Regions from separate parts of the Candidatus Photobacterium acropomis genome, predicted to be linked through region 1. Evidence: riboswitches for the same ligand, from Rfam matches in the RefSeq annotation. Region 1 holds a riboswitch; each other region holds the start of a gene.
What was found. A riboswitch is a leader RNA that binds a small molecule or an ion and turns the genes downstream of it on or off. The one in region 1 is predicted to bind thiamine pyrophosphate.
Positions count from the first base shown of each region.

Region 2: another riboswitch for thiamine pyrophosphate. It lies ahead of thiD (bifunctional hydroxymethylpyrimidine kinase/phosphomethylpyrimidine kinase); the one in region 1 lies ahead of thiC (phosphomethylpyrimidine synthase ThiC).
Region 3: another riboswitch for thiamine pyrophosphate. It lies ahead of thiB (thiamine ABC transporter substrate binding subunit); the one in region 1 lies ahead of thiC (phosphomethylpyrimidine synthase ThiC).

Region 1 is NZ_CP131609.1:386,805-393,435, forward strand. Features, by position in the region: gene Q7657_RS08415 (HesA/MoeB/ThiF family protein) at 1-41, opposite strand, end outside; gene thiE (thiamine phosphate synthase) at 31-1,248, opposite strand; gene thiC (phosphomethylpyrimidine synthase ThiC) at 1,249-3,171, opposite strand; TPP riboswitch at 3,291-3,388, opposite strand; gene Q7657_RS08430 (universal stress protein) at 3,513-3,935, opposite strand; gene crcB (fluoride efflux transporter CrcB) at 4,141-4,524, shown strand; tRNA gene Q7657_RS08440 (tRNA-Asp) at 4,740-4,816, opposite strand; rRNA gene rrf (5S ribosomal RNA) at 4,922-5,037, opposite strand; rRNA gene Q7657_RS08450 (23S ribosomal RNA) at 5,123-6,631, opposite strand, start outside.
Region 2 is NZ_CP131608.1:1,359,885-1,366,515, reverse strand. Features, by position in the region: gene Q7657_RS06185 (monovalent cation:proton antiporter-2 (CPA2) family protein) at 1-333, shown strand, start outside; gene Q7657_RS06180 (beta-N-acetylhexosaminidase) at 396-2,813, opposite strand; gene thiD (bifunctional hydroxymethylpyrimidine kinase/phosphomethylpyrimidine kinase) at 3,186-4,037, opposite strand; TPP riboswitch at 4,118-4,219, opposite strand; gene Q7657_RS06170 (TonB-dependent receptor plug domain-containing protein) at 4,629-6,631, shown strand, end outside.
Region 3 is NZ_CP131609.1:73,418-80,048, forward strand. Features, by position in the region: gene leuB (3-isopropylmalate dehydrogenase) at 1-451, shown strand, start outside; gene leuC (3-isopropylmalate dehydratase large subunit) at 465-1,898, shown strand; gene leuD (3-isopropylmalate dehydratase small subunit) at 1,914-2,516, shown strand; TPP riboswitch at 2,780-2,892, shown strand; gene thiB (thiamine ABC transporter substrate binding subunit) at 2,979-4,001, shown strand; gene thiP (thiamine/thiamine pyrophosphate ABC transporter permease ThiP) at 4,044-5,624, shown strand; gene thiQ (thiamine ABC transporter ATP-binding protein) at 5,611-6,345, shown strand; gene Q7657_RS06895 (PhoH family protein) at 6,429-6,631, opposite strand, start outside.

The DNA.
Region 1 (6,631 bases):
TATCGAATAAAAGCGTCATCAGAAAGTGTGTCAGTTGTCATACCCCACCTCCCGCTTAGCTAAACACTGCTTGAGTTGCTCAACGGCAATAGCAGGTTCGCTTGACTGGGTGATCGCACGTACCACCGCAACGCTACTCACCCCAGTTTTCCAAACTACTGGCACACGAGATAAATCAATGCCACCAATGGCCACGGTTGGGAACGCATTACCAATCAATTGTTGGTAAAGCTTTAAGCGATGAACACCTTGCGGTAATGACGGCATTTGCTTGGTTGTGGTTGGATAAATATGACCGAGAGCGATGTAACTTGGATTAAATGCCATCGCACGTAGGATCTCGTAATACCCATGGGTTGAGATCCCCAAGCGAAGGTTGGCTTGTTGAATAGCATTGAGATCAGCAACAGCTAAATCTTCTTGTCCCAAATGCACCCCAAAAGCACCATGCTCAATAGCCAGTTGCCAATAGTCATTAATAAAGACCTGCGCATTGGCCTGCTGACCTAACGCAATCGCATGCGCAACATCTTGCTCTAAGCCTTGTGCATTCGGATCTTTGATCCGCAACTGAGTGGTTTGAACATTTAGCTCAAGTAACTGCTTAACCCATTGGACGGAATCCACTACCGGATATAACGTCAGTTTCTCACTATCAACAGGTGCAAAAGCTTCAACTGGCTGACATTGATCTTGCCAACCAATATCTGACAGCTTTGAAAAATTAGCACAAACGATTTCAGGGAAAGCATCACGCTCGGTTGGCCAAATGCCCATCTGAGTTGACTGGGCATAGGCTCTTGCTAGCACTAATGCATCTTCCAATGGGTAATTCAGCGCGAGAGCGGCCAACAACATCGCTCGCTGTTGTGTTTGATCACCACACTCAACACTAAAGCAGCAACGCACGTCACCATCATGATGCCAAATATCTAGATAGCCACCCTTAACTGGCAAGCCACAAATTACTAAGTCTGGGCGTTTCAGTACTTCTGCTTTGAGCGATGAGAGTTTCGCATCGATAGAGCCCCATTGATCTTGGATCTCATAATCTATCAGCTCAGTGGAGCAGGCTTGTTCAAAGCCCACTCGTTTAATGCTCGATGATGTTGATACCTCAACCCAAGCTTGGCTTGATGGCATCAGCGTGACTTGCTCACCTAACTGATAGTCAGCAGCTGCGGCTAATAAGGGCTCAATATGCATCACCAAGGGCGATAAAGCCTTCGGTAAGCTTAATGTGCTCATTTAGCACTCCTCTTTCGCAGGGTGATAAAGCTCGCTACCTTTCTCACGGAATTCTTGTGCTTTTTGCTGCATGCCCTCTAACGGATCGTCTAATAGCTTGATTGCTAGCTCATCAGATCGTTCAAGATCTTTTGCATAATCACGTACTTCTTGAGAGATCTTCATTGAGCAGAATTTAGGACCACACATTGAGCAGAAATGGGCAATTTTGCCAGACTCTTGAGGTAGGGTTTCGTCGTGATATGCACGCGCCGTTTCAGGATCTAAACCAAGGTTAAATTGGTCTTCCCAACGAAACTCAAAACGTGCTTTTGATAAGGCATTATCACGTACTTGCGCACCGGGATGCCCTTTGGCTAAATCTGCCGCATGAGCACATAGCTTATAAGTAATAAGACCAACTTTTACATCTTCTTTATTAGGTAAGCCTAAATGCTCTTTAGGTGTCACGTAACAAAGCATTGCACAACCATACCAACCGATCATCGCTGCACCAATGCCCGAGGTAATATGATCATAGCCTGGTGCAATATCGGTAGTTAGAGGGCCTAAGGTATAGAATGGCGCTTCATGACAATGCTCAAGCTGCTCTTCCATGTTTTCTTTGATCATATGCATTGGTACGTGTCCAGGGCCTTCAATCATGACCTGAACATCGTATTCCCATGCAATCTTCGTCAACTCACCTAAGGTACGTAGCTCACTAAACTGCGCTTCATCATTCGCATCAGCGACGGATCCCGGACGCAGGCCATCACCCAGTGATAGTGAAATATCGTATTGCGCACAAATCTCACAGATCTCACGGAAGTGCTCGTAGAGGAAACTTTCTTTATGGTGTGCCAAGCACCACTTGGCCATAATAGAGCCGCCACGCGATACAATGCCTGTTACGCGTTTTGCCGTCATTGGTACATAACGAAGCAGTACACCAGCATGGATAGTGAAGTAATCCACCCCTTGCTCAGCTTGCTCTAGTAATGTGTCACGGAATACTTCCCAGTTAAGGTTCTCAGCCACACCATTCACTTTTTCAAGAGCTTGATACATAGGTACCGTACCAATCGGAACAGGGCTGTTACGAATGATCCATTCACGGGTTTCGTGAATATTTCGACCTGTTGATAAATCCATTACCGTATCGCCGCCCCAACGGGTCGACCAAACAAGCTTCTCAACTTCTTCTTCAATTGATGAACTCACTGCCGAGTTACCAATGTTGGCATTCACTTTAACAAGGAAGTTTCGGCCAATGATCATTGGCTCAGTTTCTGGATGGTTAATATTGGCAGGAATAATTGCGCGACCTTCAGCCACTTCTTGACGCACAAACTCAGGGGTAATTTCTTTTGGTAAGTTGGCACCAAAGCTAATGCCTGGATGTTGCTGATTCAAGACTTCATCACGGTATTTCGCACGCCCCATATTTTCACGGATCGCGATATATTCCATCTCAGGAGTAATAATACCTTGGCGCGCATAGTGAAGTTGTGTCACGCACTTACCTGCTTTTGCACAGCGGATCGGTGCACGTTCACCAAAGCGTAAATCATCTAACGTCTTATCATCTAAGCGTTCGTTAGCATAATCAGAACTTAAACCGTCAAGGAGCTCTGTATCGTCACGATCTAAAATCCATTGTTCGCGAACAGTAGGCAAACCACTGTAGATATCAATCGTCTTATCCGGATCGGTATAAAAACCCGAAGTATCGTAAACACGTACAGGTTCGTTTGGTTCAAAAATAGGGGATTCTTTACTGCCACCAACCAAACTATCAGCAAGAGTAATTTCACGCATAGGTACACGAAGATCAGGTCGACTTCCCTGCACATACACTTTTTGTGAATTTGGGTATGGCTGAACAGTTAATGATTCAATAAATTGTTTCGCTTCCAGTCTCGCTTGCTTGCGATTCGACATAGCAGTTTCCTTGATTTTTCAATGTAGGGGAAAATGCTTGGCGGATGGGCGTAAACAAGAGGTGTGTACTTTATGTACAACTATGCAGATGCGTACAGTGATCCTAGAAGATATGTAGCAGAAGACATTCTCTTGTTCCCTTCGCAGGTATTAGCCTGATCAGGTTCAACGGATCCCGCAATGCGGTCTCAGCCATATGGCACTCCGACAAGTAGCAACGAGTATAGAGAAGCTGTAAAAGCGCAACAACCTTTATACTGAGAAAAAATGTGAAAAGTGACAGATAACAAAAAGCCGTGTATCAACACGGCTTCTTATTACATTCAGCATATTGCTCAAGATTATTGTGAAATTAATACATCACAATTAAGGTGATTCGCTAAAGAATCGCTTAAGTCACCAAAAAGGTGGAAAGTCGATTTGTGATACCCAGTGATCACAAGGTTCGCATTAAGCTCCTTGGCTAAGGCTTCAATATGTTTAGCTACATCACCATCTGCAGTATGAATCGCTTTAACCTTGTAAGAAGAAGCTGCAATGAGTTCAGACAACTCTTTCATACGCTTTTTAGCAATAGCGTCATGCTCTTCTTGTAATTCAACTTCAACATCAATAAAGCTGACGTTGCCAATCCCTGGTTCAACATAAGCAACATGTAAATCAGCGTGATTCTGCTCAGCAATAACGCCAGCTTTTACCATCAATTTATGCGCATTTTTATCTTCAGGGTTAACCGCTAATAACACAGTTTGGTAAAGCGACATATCTAGCCTCCTTGAGCTAAGGCTCATTACAAATTCAATAATTATGATTATGATGCTATAAATGTAGCTATACAACTAACGATGTGGCTGACGAATTAATATTCGAATGAATCAATGATTGCAATATTGGAGAGTTCTCACCTTTCTAACTAGCGATTATCATGACCGCTTTCTATCATTACCTGAAAATATAAACGAGATCCCAATGAGCCAATATTTATTACTAGGATTCATCGCGCTTGGTGGTGCATTCGGTGCCTGCTCACGATACCTAATTTCTGAGCTATGCGTAATGCTATTTGGCCGTGGCTTCCCATACGGTACTTTAACCGTAAACGTGCTGGGCTCCCTGATCATGGGGCTATTGATGTCAGCACTGAATCAAGGAATGATTGAAGCTGCGCCATGGCGACCAATCATCGGCTTGGGCTTCCTAGGTGCATTAACTACGTTCTCAACATTCTCAATGGATAACGTAGTACTTATGCAGCAAGGCGATTTTTTTAAAGCTGGTTTAAACATTTTGCTTAACGTTATTGTCAGTATCGCCGCATGTTATGTTGGTTACCAAATCATGATGAAAAGCTAACTAGCAGACATAAAAAAACCGCCTATTAGGCGGTTTTTTATGTCTTACATCTAGGATACGTAAACTTAAATAGCAATTTACCCAATAGCACGACATACCATCATTTATATCAAACTCAAAAAACTGCATCTTAATCATGCTTTATAGACAATCGAAAAGTCTAAATCGATAAATGCAAAAAAGCCCCGCTATTTCTAGCGAGGCTTCTTAATAAGTGGCGGAGCGGACGGGACTCGAACCCGCGACCCCCGGCGTGACAGGCCGGTATTCTAACCAACTGAACTACCGCTCCACACGGAGATAAAACGTTCGTTTTATCCGATACCTGTCGTTCAGAACAAGCATCTTATCTTTTTTGCTTTCATCTTTTTCTTAAAAAGATGAAAACGAATAGGAAGCCTGGCGATGTCCTACTCTCACATGGGGAGACCCCACACTACCATCGGCGCTATTACGTTTCACTACTGAGTTCGGCATGGGATCAGGTGGGTCCATAATGCTATGGTCGCCAAGCAAATTCGGTACAATCTTGAAAAGCTGATTCTCAAACACACGTTCAAGTGTTCTTGGAGTCCGTATAAAACCCCTTGGGTGTTGTATGGTTAAGCCTCACGGGCAATTAGTATCGGTTAGCTCAATGCCTCACAGCACTTACACACCCGACCTATCAACGTTGTAGTCTTCAACAACCCTTTAGAGACCTTAAAGGTCTAGGGATGACTCATCTTGAGGCTCGCTTCCCGCTTAGATGCTTTCAGCGGTTATCGATTCCGAACTTAGCTACCGGGCAATGCGTCTGGCGACACAACCCGAACACCAGCGGTTCGTCCACTCCGGTCCTCTCGTACTAGGAGCAGCCCCTCTCAATCATCCAACGCCCACGGCAGATAGGGACCGAACTGTCTCACGACGTTCTAAACCCAGCTCGCGTACCACTTTAAATGGCGAACAGCCATACCCTTGGGACCGACTTCAGCCCCAGGATGTGATGAGCCGACATCGAGGTGCCAAACACCGCCGTCGATATGAACTCTTGGGCGGTATCAGCCTGTTATCCCCGGAGTACCTTTTATCCGTTGAGCGATGGCCCTTCCATTCAGAACCACCGGATCACTATGACCTGCTTTCGCACCTGCTCGACTTGTCAGTCTCGCAGTCAAGCGGGCTTATGCCATTGCACTAACCTCACGATGTCCGACCGTGATTAGCCCACCTTCGTGCTCCTCCGTTACTCTTTGGGAGGAGACCGCCCCAGTCAAACTACCCACCAGGCACTGTCCGTAACCCCGATAAGGGGTCGACGTTAGAACATCAAGCATACAAGGGTGGTATTTCAAGGACGACTCCATAACCGCTAGCGCGATTATTTCACAGTCTCCCACCTATCCTACACATGTAGGGTCAATGTTCAGTGCCAAGCTATAGTAAAGGTTCACGGGGTCTTTCCGTCTAGCCGCGGGGACGCAGCATCTTCACTGCGATTTCAATTTCACTGAGTCTCGGGTGGAGACAGCGTGGCCATCATTACGCCATTCGTGCAGGTCGGAACTTACCCGACAAGGAATTTCGCTACCTTAGGACCGTTATAGTTACGGCCGCCGTTTACCGGGGCTTCGATCAAGAGCTTCGACCGAAGTCTAACCCCATCAATTAACCTTCCGGCACCGGGCAGGCGTCACACCGTATACGTCATCTTTCGATTTTGCACAGTGCTGTGTTTTTAATAAACAGTTGCAGCCACCTGGTATCTGCGACTCCCGACAGCTTAGAGAGCAAGTCTCATCACCGCTAGGAGCGTACCTTCTCCCGAAGTTACGGTACCATTTTGCCTAGTTCCTTCACCCGAGTTCTCTCAAGCGCCTTGGTATTCTCTACCTGATCACCTGTGTCGGTTTGGGGTACGATTCCTTATAATCTGAAGCTTAGAAGCTTTTCCCGGAAGCATGGCATCAATGACTTCATCACCGTAGTGACTCGACATCGTATCTCAGCCTTAAGATGGTCCGGATTTGCCTAAACCATCAGCCTACATACTTGGACCTGGACAACCGTCGCCAGGCTCACCTAGCCTTCTCCGTCCCTCCATCGCAATTATAAGAAGTACGGG
Region 2 (6,631 bases), on a different contig from region 1:
GAAACCTATCGTTCTGCATTGGCATTAGGTACAGAAGCGTTGAAAAATCTTGGCGTACATCCATTTAGGGCTGAGCAGCAAAAAGCCACCTTTGTGGAAACAGAAGCGAAGAGTAAAGAAAAACTGTATCAAACATGGGCAGAAAGTACCGATGAAGATCGCTTTAATACCTCTTATGTTGAGCTATTCATGCAGCTAGAGACAACTTTAGGTGAAGCGATGAAACAAGAGCGTACAGACAAACATACTAAGTCTGAACGTGGTTGGACACCGCCGCCAAAGCGATTTAATGAAGAAGTAGAGCAAGATTTAGTGGATAAACACGATAGCTAATTGCTTGATAAAGATAGATAAAAGGAGCCAATTGGCTCCTTTTTTATTAATGGTTATTGCTGTTAGTAAGCATGATTGAGTAGCGTTTCTACTGGGTAGACAATTGCCACGATTAGCTCATCTTGGATCGGTTTTGCTTTAGCAATCATTTGTTTGATTGTCGCTATCTGCTTTTGATCGAGCTTTTTACCTGATTGAATCATATCGACTAATTCAATGCCTGTGCGTGATAACAAATCAACTTGCTGAACAACAGGTTCCACTTGTGTCAGTAGGTGGTTGCTAGCAATAATTGGCATCACCGCTTGGGTATTATCAGCCCAGCGTTGGAACATTGCTTTAATATCAGCGCTAAGTGCTGCGTTATTTGGATCTTTTACAAAGGCGTTTACCTTTTGCGTTAACGCTCTGACTTTTAAACTTTCAGGTGGCAAGGTATCTGCTAAGCGATTGAGAGGATCAAATTGATCGTAGTTTTCGTTCACCCATTTCTCATGGTGGCGATGATAGTACTGTGCTTGTTCAATGGCTTCTGATAGCACTTGTAGTGGTGCAATATCATGCCCATTTGCAAGGCGTTTTAGCCCTACCATGCTGTTCCACTGATGTTGTAATCCTACCGATAGTGTTGACCAATCATCCATGGTTTCCATACGTTGATACATGCTGTCTTCATCTGTGATGGACGCATCTGACCATAGGCGCTCCGCAATCACGTACGAGCGAGGCCACATGCGTAATTCGAGCGTATCGTATTTAACGTTTTCAGCCCATAGAGTGATTTCACCACCAAGAATACGATCTTGTTGTTTTTGAGCTAATTCAACCGGTTTAGGTGCCGTTGGGTATTGACTGCCTTCGATGTTTGAACCTGCAATTAACTTACCTGTCATTGGATAGTTGGCATTACCAACCTGCATATCACCAGTGAGAACGCCATCTTTTAACACTACTTTTGGCATGGTTTGACCCATCCAAGAGTCCATCCAGAATTGGGTGACACCTTTAATTGTTTGGATATCAAAAATGGCGCGGCGAGATTTACCTTTGTAATCGATAAAGCCACGTTGAGTGCCATCTTTCGCGGTAATTAAAGTAAATGTTCCTGTAACAGCACTGCCTTTTTTACGAGGGGCTGTAAATTCCCAAGTTTGCCATTGCTCACCTTCGGCAACGACATCATCAACTTGAAGTGGCTTTGGCATCGGATCATTACGATAGTGCATGGCTGCAGGTTGTGCCTGATCAATGTAATAACCCGTTGAAAGAATTCCTTGATAACCATCGTTAGCAGATTCACCTAACGAGTCGTGACCACGCCAAGATTGGATCACAATACTCTTAGGGAGATCTGGGTGATAGGTTTCATCCCAGCCGATCATTTTTCGTTTATGGCGTTTTAAAATCTGCTCGACGCGTTGGTTAAAATAAGCGTGAAGGGCGAGTGCATCTTTCAAATTATTTTCTTTCATGAAACGCTGAACATGGGCACTGTTATTCCATTGCTCAGGATCAACTTCATCACCACCAATATGAATATATTCGTCAGGAAATAGTTCGGTAACTTCCGTAATTAAGGTGTTAATGAATTCATAGACTTCAGGTTTCGTCGGATCCAGTAATGGTTTATGAACACCCCATTTACGCTCTATTTGATAATCTTTTACTTCGGTCATTAATTTTGGATAAGCCGCGGCAATTGCGCTGGCATGACCAGGTAGATCCACTTCAGGAATGACTCGAATACCAAGACTATTGGCATACGCCACCACATCTTTAATTTGTTCTCGGGTATAAAAATGTCCGTCTGAGCCTTTCTCTTGCAGGTTAGGGTAGGCAACAGATTCTAAACGCCAGCCTTGATCATCGGTTAAGTGCCAGTGGAAAGTATTGAGTTTGGCTGATGCAAGTCCATCAAGTTGACGTTTAATGACATCAACAGGAATAAAGTGACGAGCCGTATCAATTAATGCGCCACGCCAAGGAAAGCGAGGTGAATCTTCAATGGTGACGGTTGGAATATTGAATCCATTGGTATCTGCTTGAATCAACTGCAAGAAGGTTTCAATACCACGCATTGCCCCATAAGGCGTATTAGCGGTTAATTTTGCTTGTTTACTGGTGACTTCTAACTGATAGCTTTCATCTTCTTTGGCGCGCTGTACTTTTGTTGGTGCAGGCGCTTTAACATCAATCGTGAGGGTTGGTGTTTGGTTTTTAGCTTGAATCGGTGTGGTGAGAAAAAGCCCTGTTTGTCTTTCAATGCGGTGATTTAAGCGTTCAACCAATGAGGTTAATCGTGGTGAAGTGAAGCCCGTTAATTGGGCATTGAAATGACGATCAATCACTAAAGGGGCGCTATTGGTTAATGACACTTGCTGAGGGTAAGGCATTAACTGAAGATCTGTATTAGGTTTTGCTGCCATAGTAGGAACCGAACATAGTAAGGCAATGCTGAATGCTAAAGGTTTTAAATTCATATTTTTCTCTAAGCGATGGTGAGCATGGATAACTTTTTGAGTTAATTTAGTCGCTTGGAGGTAAATATCCTGAAAATTAGGTTAAAAATAAGAGCTTTATCTTAGCCATAAGTCTTAATCATTCTGTGCTAGATCATGGAATATCATGTTTTTGTTGTATTTATGTTATAGATAAAGAAACAAAAATGACAAAGTTGAAAGCGTAAAATTGCTAACTTACAAGATAAGTGTGATCAGTGCTGAAGAATGAAAAATATTTGACGAAAAATGACAAAGAGTAACTGAGTTACATTGTTGTTGTGATGTTCGTTCATGTGGCTATCCCTCATTTATCGTATTGATATATGAGGGATATTTGATTGCTATAACAGTTTAAGAGCCGTGATTATTTGCTGTATCAGCATGTAGCGCAAAGAAATGATCAACAGGACCATGCCCATGTCCGATATTGAGTTTATCTGCATGTTGAATCGCAGCGGTAATATAGTGCTTTGCCAGTTGTACCGCAGACATAAGAGAATAACCTTGAGCAAGATAAGAGGCGATAGCTGATGATAAGGTACAACCTGTGCCGTGGGTATTACTGCTTTGAATTCGTGGTGCAGAGAAGATTTCTATCTCTTGCGGCAGGATAAGTACATCATTACTTTCATTTGTGTGTTCAAGGTGTCCACCTTTAAGCAAAGTCGCTTTTGCACCAAGTAAACGTAGTGTATTTATCATTGCTAACATGCCCTCTTGGGTATTGGGCGTATCTAATTGTGTTAATGCGGCAGCTTCTGGCAGGTTTGGAGTAATGATATCAGCAAGCGGCAGTAGCACTGTTTTAAGGGTTTTTATGGCTGTTTGTTTTAATAAAGGATCGCCGCTGGTGGCAATCATCACAGGATCGACTACTAAAAACTTTGGCTGATATTGGCGAATTTTCGCCGCGACAAGCTCAATGATATCGCTATCAGCAAGCATACCAATTTTCACTGCAACAATGTTTAAATCACTAAATACAGCATCTAACTGTTTTTCAATAATCGACAAGGGGATAGGGTGCACAGCAGAAACCCCAAGGGTATTTTGTGCTGTGATAGCGGTAATCACAGAACACGCATACCCACCGGTAGCAGATATAGCTTTGATATCCGCTTGGATACCTGCTCCACCACCGCTATCTGATCCGGCAATGGTTAAAACGATGGGCGTTGTAGCTTTATTGAAAGTGACTGACATAGCATATCTCTATAATAAAGCGTAAGAAGTGCTTACCTAAAAAGCAGGTATGATTACTTACCTTTTAAGCATCAACTGAACAGCAATTGATTTTAGTTCCTTACGCCAGTACTAACTGGTTCAAGTAAATACGGGTTCCACAATAGGTGTGATCTCAGCACAAGGCTCCCCGACTAAGGGCTATATAGTACCAAAAATGTGACTAGCTGACTTCTGTTAGCACTAATTTGTGATACTGAGTCAGTTAATAAATTTGATTTATTTGTAGTTGACGTAACGAAAAAGCTATTTAGTTGTTAACCTTGTCTAATAATTTACATTTAGTTAAGAAAAATATTATCTTTATTTGGAATTAAATGTGTAACCAAATATTAATAATTATGGTTGTAGATGAGTATAAATATTTCTTAATGGAATATAATTATTATTTAATCTTATTCGATATTAAAATTGTTAATTTAATAAACAAATCACGTTGTGAGTTATTCTTTATTGGAATTTATTTTTAGTGTGAAGATAAATTACCTTATTATTAATAACCATAATTACTTTGATAGAATTTAATGGAGACTTTTACCTTATATAATAATTATGAATAAAAACTTACATTCGCTATCGTATTTTTTACCAGCATTCTTATTTTCATTTTATAGCGTTTCTTCAGCTTCATCAGAAATCGATAGTTTGATGTCGATGGATTTAGATGAGTTAACAACTCAGAACGTGACAGTCACAACGGCAGCTAAAAAAGAGCAGTCGCTTAATGAAGTACCCGCTGCGTTATATGTGATCACCAATGAACAAATTCGCCGTAGTGGCGTACGCTCTATTGCCGAAGCTCTCGCATTAGCACCCGGAGTACAAGTAACCAAGATCAGTGAATTTAATTGGCAGGTTTCTCTGCGCGGTTTAAATGAAACGCTGTTTAATAAATTGCTAGTGATGGTGGATGGACGCAGCGTCTTTAGCCCTCTCATGTCAGGTACTTTTTGGCATACCATTGATACGATTTTAGATGATATTGATCGTATTGAGATCTTACGCGGTTCTGCTGGCACGATGTGGGGGGGGAATGCGACTAATGGTGTTATCAATGTCATTACTAAAAATAGTAATGAAACCTTAGGTCAGTTTTTAGAAATAGCGCATGGTCAATATAACTATAAAGAAGCAGACTACCGTTATGGTTTTCAATTAAATGATTTCACAACAGCAAGATTATCAGTAAAAGGTGTTCAATCTGATTATTACTCATTTAATGATGATGAGTGGAATAATTATAATGTTGCGTTTCGTACCGATTATATTGAAGAAGATCAGTTCTTAACTTTCCAATTAGGTGGTTACCATACTAAGTCAGAGCATTTTAGTTGGTATACCTATGATATTTTGGATAAGCCTGTTCATCCTTTGTATCCTAATACAGCGATAGTAGCGAATCCTTCACTATTAACAGATTATTCTCGTGGCGTTTATTCGAGTCTTAATTTTGGTAAGAGGGTGGGTGATACTCAATATAAGGGGTCATTATGGGCAGATACTAATTCACGTACAGAGCCAACAGCGAATGGTAAATACAGTACGGTGAATGGTGATGTATTAATGATCACTAAATTGAACGAACAAAATGAATTAACTCTAGGTATTGGTGCGCGTTTTACTCGCTTAAAAATTCCAACGGCTAAGCACGATTATTATACTGATATGCAGCCTTATCAGCGCATAACATCAGATCATGTGCAGAGAGAGCAGATCTACAATGTGTTCTCGCAGTTAGAAACGCAACTGACAGATAAAGTCACATCAAGCCTTGGGGTTAAAGTTGAGCATTTCACTCGTAATCATACAACTGAAGTAGAACCTCAATTAAGACTGCATTATAAAGCAACGGATGATCATCAATTATGGACGGGAATAGGTCGTGCCGTAGTGACGCCATCTGCAGTTGACTCAACAACAGATATGTTTGTTTTAGGTAATGCGATAGCTGCTATTCCCAATTGTGATTTATCTCAGCACCCATCGTGTGTGGGTATTTATCCTGCGATGAATTATACCGCTGGCAATGAAGATCTAGACAATGAGTCAGTCGTGACTTGGGATGTGGGTTACCGTGGTAAATTGACTGATACATTCTCTCTTGACGCCACTATTTTTTACAGTGAATACGATAACTTACGTATGATTGATGATGGTCGTTGGATATGTACTTATGGTTATTGTGAAGATGGTACTACGTTACCTGGAGGTACAGCTATTTTCCGAAATAGTTACAGCGATAACTTAAAAGCGCAAAGCTATGGTGCTGAGTTAGCTTTGTTCTGGCAACCAACAGAAGCGATCAATTTTAATACCTCATACAGTTTTATTGATACCCAATCAGAGTGTGATTCACGTTACAGAACTTGTGATACGTACCTCAATGGTGGCTATAAAGCATTATATGATCATCAGCCAAATCATTATGGCTCTATCCAGATGATGTGGACGCTTAATCCACAATGGCAAATTGATTGGTGGTTAAAGCATAAAGGATCAGTGTCATCATCAATGGAATATTATGAAGCGCCAGCTATCACCACATTAGATTTACG
Region 3 (6,631 bases), 310 kb from region 1:
AAAAGACTACCCAGATGTCAGCCTTAGCCACATGTACATTGATAATGCGACGATGCAGCTTATTAAAGATCCTTCGCAGTTTGATGTGATGCTATGTTCAAACATCTTCGGCGACATCATTTCAGATGAATGTGCCATGATCACAGGATCTATGGGTATGTTGCCATCAGCCAGTCTTAACCAAGACAAGTTTGGCATGTACGAACCAGCGGGCGGCTCTGCACCTGATATTGCAGGTAAGAATATCGCCAACCCAGTGGCACAGATCCTATCAGCTGCACTGATGCTACGTTACAGCCTTGGCGAAGAAAAAGCTGCACGCACTATTGAGCAAGCTGTATCACAAGCATTGGAAGCTGGTGAACTCACCGCCGATCTTGCCAGTGATAAACCTGCATTAACCACCTCTGAAATGGGCGACAAGATCGCTGCATACATTCAGCAAGCATAAGGGAGCATGAGCAATGTCGAACACTAATAATAGCGCCCCTAAAACGCTTTACGAGAAAGTTTACGATGCCCACGTTGCCGTTGCAGCACAAGGCGAAAACCCGATCCTGTATATCGATCGCCACTTAGTGCATGAAGTGACATCACCACAGGCTTTTGATGGTCTGCGTGAAAAAGGTCGTAAAGTACGCCAAGTATCAAAAACCTTTGCCACCATGGATCACAATGTCTCTACTCAAACTAAAGACATTAATGCCTCGGGTGAAATGGCACGCATTCAAATGGAAACGCTAGCCAAAAACTGTGAAGAATTTGGTGTTACCCTGTACGACCTAAATCATAAATATCAAGGCATTGTGCACGTTATGGGCCCAGAGCTAGGTATTACGCTACCGGGTATGACCATTGTTTGTGGTGACTCACATACCGCCACTCACGGTGCCTTTGGCGCGCTAGCCTTTGGTATTGGTACTTCTGAAGTGGAGCACGTTCTAGCAACTCAGACCCTAAAACAATCTCGTGCCAAAACCATGAAGATTGAAGTAAAAGGTAAAGTTGCTGAAGGCATTACCGCTAAAGATATCGTCCTTGCGATCATCGGTAAAACCACTGCCGCTGGCGGTACGGGTTATGTAGTGGAGTTCTGTGGGGAAGCCATTACCGATCTGACGATGGAAGGTCGTATGACCGTCTGTAACATGGCAATTGAACTGGGCGCAAAAGCCGGTTTGATCGCACCGGATCAAACCACGTTTGATTATATTAAAGATCGTGAATTTGCACCGAAAGGCGCTGACTTTGATGCAGCAGTCGAATACTGGACATCACTGAAATCGGATCCTGATGCTGAGTTTGATGCAGTCGTCACCCTTGATGCGAAAGATATTAAACCACAAGTGACATGGGGAACTAACCCTGGCCAAGTGATTGCCGTTGACGAGCCAATTCCAACACCTGAAAGCTTTAACGATCCAGTAGAAAAAGCATCAGCGGAAAAAGCCCTCGCTTACATGGGGCTAGAAGCAGGTAAAGCACTGTCTGATTTTTCTGTTGATAAGGTATTTATCGGTTCATGTACCAACTCACGTATTGAAGATATGCGTGCAGCAGCAGCGATTGCCAAAGGGCGTAAAGTTGCCCCTAATGTTCAGGCTCTGGTTGTGCCAGGTTCAGAGCAAGTTAAAGCACAAGCGGAAAAAGAAGGGCTAGATAAAATCTTTATTGAAGCCGGCTTTGAATGGCGTCTACCTGGGTGCTCAATGTGCTTGGCAATGAATAACGATCGCTTAGGTCCCGGTGAACGTTGTGCCTCAACCAGTAACCGTAACTTCGAAGGTCGCCAAGGCCGTGATGGACGTACTCACCTAGTAAGTCCTGCGATGGCAGCCGCTGCGGCATGTGCTGGTCACTTTGTCGATATTCGTCAACTAGACGCAGCTTCTGCGTAACAAAAGGATGTGAACATGACTGGTTTTAAACAACACACTGGGCTTGTCGTACCGCTAGATGCTGCCAACGTCGATACCGATGCGATTATTCCAAAACAATTTTTACAGAAAGTCACTCGTACTGGATTTGGTAAACACCTTTTCCATGACTGGCGTTTTCTTGATGATACTGGCGAGCAAGCAAATCCTGATTTTGTAATGAATGCCCCACGTTACCAAGGGGCTAGTATTCTGCTTGCCCGTGAAAACTTTGGCTGTGGTTCATCTCGTGAGCACGCACCATGGGCACTGGCTGATTACGGGATCCAAGTAATGATCGCACCAAGCTTTGCCGACATTTTCTACGGTAACTCGATCAACAACCAAATGGTGCCTGTTCGCCTAACCGAGCAAGAAGTCGATGAGCTGTTCCAATTTGTTGAAGCCAATGAAGGTGCTGAGATCAACGTCGATCTCGAAAAGATGATCGTCACCGCTAACGGTAAAACCTATTCATTCGAAATTGATGAATTCCGTCGCCACTGTTTGCTTAATGGTCTAGACAACATCGGCTTAACGCTACAACACGAAGATAAGATCGCCAGCTTTGAGAGCCAAATCCCTCGCTTCCTTGCTTAATCATTCATCATTTTAAACTTCATAGACGCCCTTTGTGGGCGTTTATTTTTTGTCGCTAATAACAAAATAAACAATAAAAGCAGGTTTTAGTCACCAAATACTCTATAGTCGTTTAGAAAAACGATTGCTTACTATTATCAAGGAATACAACACCTTGATGAGAGAATGTTAATACTGTCATTGCTTTAAATAATATGCGCTTTGTCTACAGCAGGTGGTGTATTCAGACGCTATCACTTATTTACTGTTACAGGTACAATGCATTGTTCTCATTGGGGAGCCTGTTGGCTGAGATTGTTAAGCATAACTGCTTTATACAGAACCCATCGAACCTGAACCAGGTAATGCTGGCGTAGGAATTGAGATACTCGAACATTTAACTAAATGCTCGAGTCTGCTGCACCGCACGATGCGACAGCTCTCAAACCTGTGCCGCTCTCTCTTTCTATTTTTGTCCATAGGATGTCGGACATACCGGAGCGCATAGTGAAAAAAACAACCACTCTTCTACCACTTATCTCATTGTCACTTATCGCAAGCACTGCTTTTGCTGCCGACAATACTCTCAACGTCTACACCTACAGCTCATTTGCATCTGAATGGGGCCCTGGCCCTGTGATCAAGAAAGCATTTGAAGCGCAATGTAATGGCTGCAAGGTAAATTTTGTTTCACTAGAAGATGGCGTCTCTATTTTAAATCGTGTGCGTCTTGAAGGTAAAAACAGCAAAGCCGATATTCTATTAGGGCTTGATAATAACCTGATGACAGAAGCAAAAAACACTGGATTACTAACAACCTCTAACGTTGATACCAGTAAGCTAACACTACCCAAAGGCTGGAATGACGATACATTCGTGCCTTATGACTATGGCTACTTTGCCTTTGTCTACGACAGTTCAAAACTGCCAAATCCACCAGCAAGTCTTGACGCCTTGATCAAAGATCAAAACATTAGTGTGATCTACCAAGATCCTCGCACCTCAACCCCAGGCCAAGGTTTAATGTTGTGGATCAAGTCTGTCTATGGCGATAAAGCACCGGAAATGTGGCAGCAATTGGCAAAACACACCGTCACTGTAACCAAAGGCTGGTCAGAAGCTTATAACATGTTCTTAAAAGGCGAGTCAGATATGGTGCTGTCATACACCACATCACCGGCTTATCACATCATTGCTGAGAACAAGCATCAGTACAAAGCGGCTGATTTTAAAGAAGGCCACTACATGCAAGTGGAAGTCGCAGCGAAGATGAAAAATAGCCCACATCCAAAACTGGCTGATGAGTTCATACAATTTATTGTCAGTGATGCGTTCCAATCACAAATCGCTACCCATAACTGGATGTATCCAGTAACCAAACAAAACTTACCAAAAGGATTTGATGAGCTCACCGTACCAAGCAAAGCCCTTGAGTTTAGTGCCGATGAAGTGGCAACACACCGCAAAGCTTGGATCCGCGAGTGGCAACAAGCATTGACTCAATAATGGTTTAAGACTTTGAACAAACGCATCACCTTATTGCCCGGTATGATCAGTGCCGGGCTGATCATTTTCATTGTCGTTTCTGCGCTATATGCCTTAATCAGTGAAGCTAGCGATTGGCAACTGGCAACCTTATGGCATGATCCCTACCTGCGTCATGTAACGGGGTTTAGCTTCTATCAAGCGATCCTCTCAACGCTACTCAGTATCATTCCTGCGATCCCCATCGCCTATGCCCTTTCTCGTCGTCAATTTATCGGCAAAGCCCTACTCCTTCGCCTCTTTGCGATGACATTGGTTATGCCCGTCTTAGTGGCCGTTTTTGGTTTACTGTCGATTTATGGCAAAAGCGGCATCATCAGCCACGGCTTAGCGGCACTTGGCTTACCACCATTAAATATTTACGGCTTAAGTGGGATCTTACTGGCACATGTGTTTTTAAACCTGCCGCTTACTGTACGCTTTTTACTGCAAAGCCTCGATGGTATTCCTGCTGAGCAACATCAACTTGCTGCTCATTTAGGGATCACAGGATGGAGTAAGTTTCGCTTAATTGCATGGCCTCGACTACGCCAGCAGCTACCGCACATTGCCGGCTTAGTCTTCATGCTGTGCTTTACCAGTTTTGCGGTGATCATGTCATTAGGTGGCGGTCCTAAATCCACCACGATTGAACTCGCGATTTATCAAGCGCTGCGTTATGACTTTGATTTAGCAACCGGTGCTATTTTGGCGCTATGGCAAATGCTGCTGTGTTGTTCGTTAGTATTGATCACTCAACGCTTTGCTAAACCACTATCAACCCTAAATGGCTCGATCAATAAAACGGTAGTGAACTATCACGATCACTGGCGTGCTAAATGTTGGGATGCCTTTTGGATCATCGTAGCATTACTGTTTGTCGTACCACCGATCATCGCTGTGGTCGTTTCGGGTATTAACCGCCAATTGCTCACTATTTTAGAGCAAGAGCAACTCTGGTCCGCTATTTATAACTCGCTGCATATCGCCCTGTTTTCTTGTGTTCTCGCTTTCTGTGCTGGGGTGATGATTTTGATCACCAGTCGCAGTTTACGTATAGCCCGTCGCAAGCTTGCCGCCGATGGTATCGAAATGATAGGTACCGTGATTTTAGTGACGCCGGGGCTGGTACTGAGCACCGGGATCTTCTTATTATTACGCCAATACACCGATGCTTACAGTGCTGCATTTTGGGTCGTCGTCTGTGTTAATGCCCTAATGGCGCTGCCGTATGTGATCAAAACATTAAGCCAGCCAATGCTACATCTAGCGCAACAATATAATCCGTTATGTCGCAGTTTAGGTATGACACATCTATCACGATTACGCTTAGTTGAGTGGCGTGCGTTACGTGCCCCTATTGCCCAAGCTCTCGCTATTAGCTTTGTGTTATCACTGGGGGATTTAGGTGCCATAGCCCTATTTGGCAGCCAAGATTTTCAAACCTTACCATTGTATTTATTTGAATTAATGGGTAGTTACCGAATGGATGCAGCAGCCGTTGCAGCACTCGTTCTACTATTACTCAGCTTAGGTTTATTTAGTGTTGTCGAGTATTTGGTTGTGACTCGTCATCGCCAAGGAGTTCATCATGCTAAACATTAATCAGCTCAACTATACCTATTTACCTCAACATAAAAATGAGGTGTCGATGGCATTGAGCTTTGATGTTCAACTTGAGCAAGGTGATATTGCCGCCCTTATTGGCCCGAGCGGTGCGGGTAAAAGTACTCTATTGGCGCTTATTGCAGGCTTCCTCGTGCCTGATAGCGGTGATATTACGATAAATGGTACATCTATCTGCCAGCTAGAGCCTGCACAGCGTCCGCTGTCTATGCTATTTCAAGAGCACAATTTATTTCCCCACCTCAGTGTGTTTGAAAATATTGCATTGGGAATAAACCCTAAGCTTAAACTCACAACAGAGCAAAAACAGCGGGTGATTGATAGTGCCAAACAGGTAGGAATTGAGAGTTATCTTGAGCGTTTACCTGAGCAGCTTTCTGGAGGTCAACGTCAACGGGTTGCGCTCGCACGTTGTTTACTCCGTGATCGTCCATTGCTGCTACTTGATGAACCATTCTCTGCGTTAGATCCTGCGCTTCGCGCTGAAATGCTGACGTTAGTGCAACAACTGGCGAAAGAGAAAAACATCACGGTATTAATGATCACCCACAGCCCTGATGACGCCAGAAAAATCGCCGATAAATGTATTTTTATTGATGATGGCAAAATTAAAGCAGAAGGTGTAACGCAAGCAATCCTTGATAATCCAAGCTTACCTGAGCTGAAAAAATACCTCGGATTAACGCCCACTGTGATTTGATTTATCGCTATCTACAATCAATTCACGGCAAAAAAAGCGAGCACCTAATGTGCTCGCTTTTCATATCTATTAAGTAATGTGAATTAGAGATTTTCTTCAGCAAATTCTGCAAGGCGACTTCGCACCACACCATTGAGGTAAATGTTGGCGCTCCCTTCGAAGTTTTTAAAGCGCTCAACAATGTAAGTGAGTCCTGATGTCACAGGGGATAAGTAATTCGAGTCAATCTGGGCTAAGTTACCCGAACACACAATTTTAGTGCCTTCACCACAACGGGTGATGATGG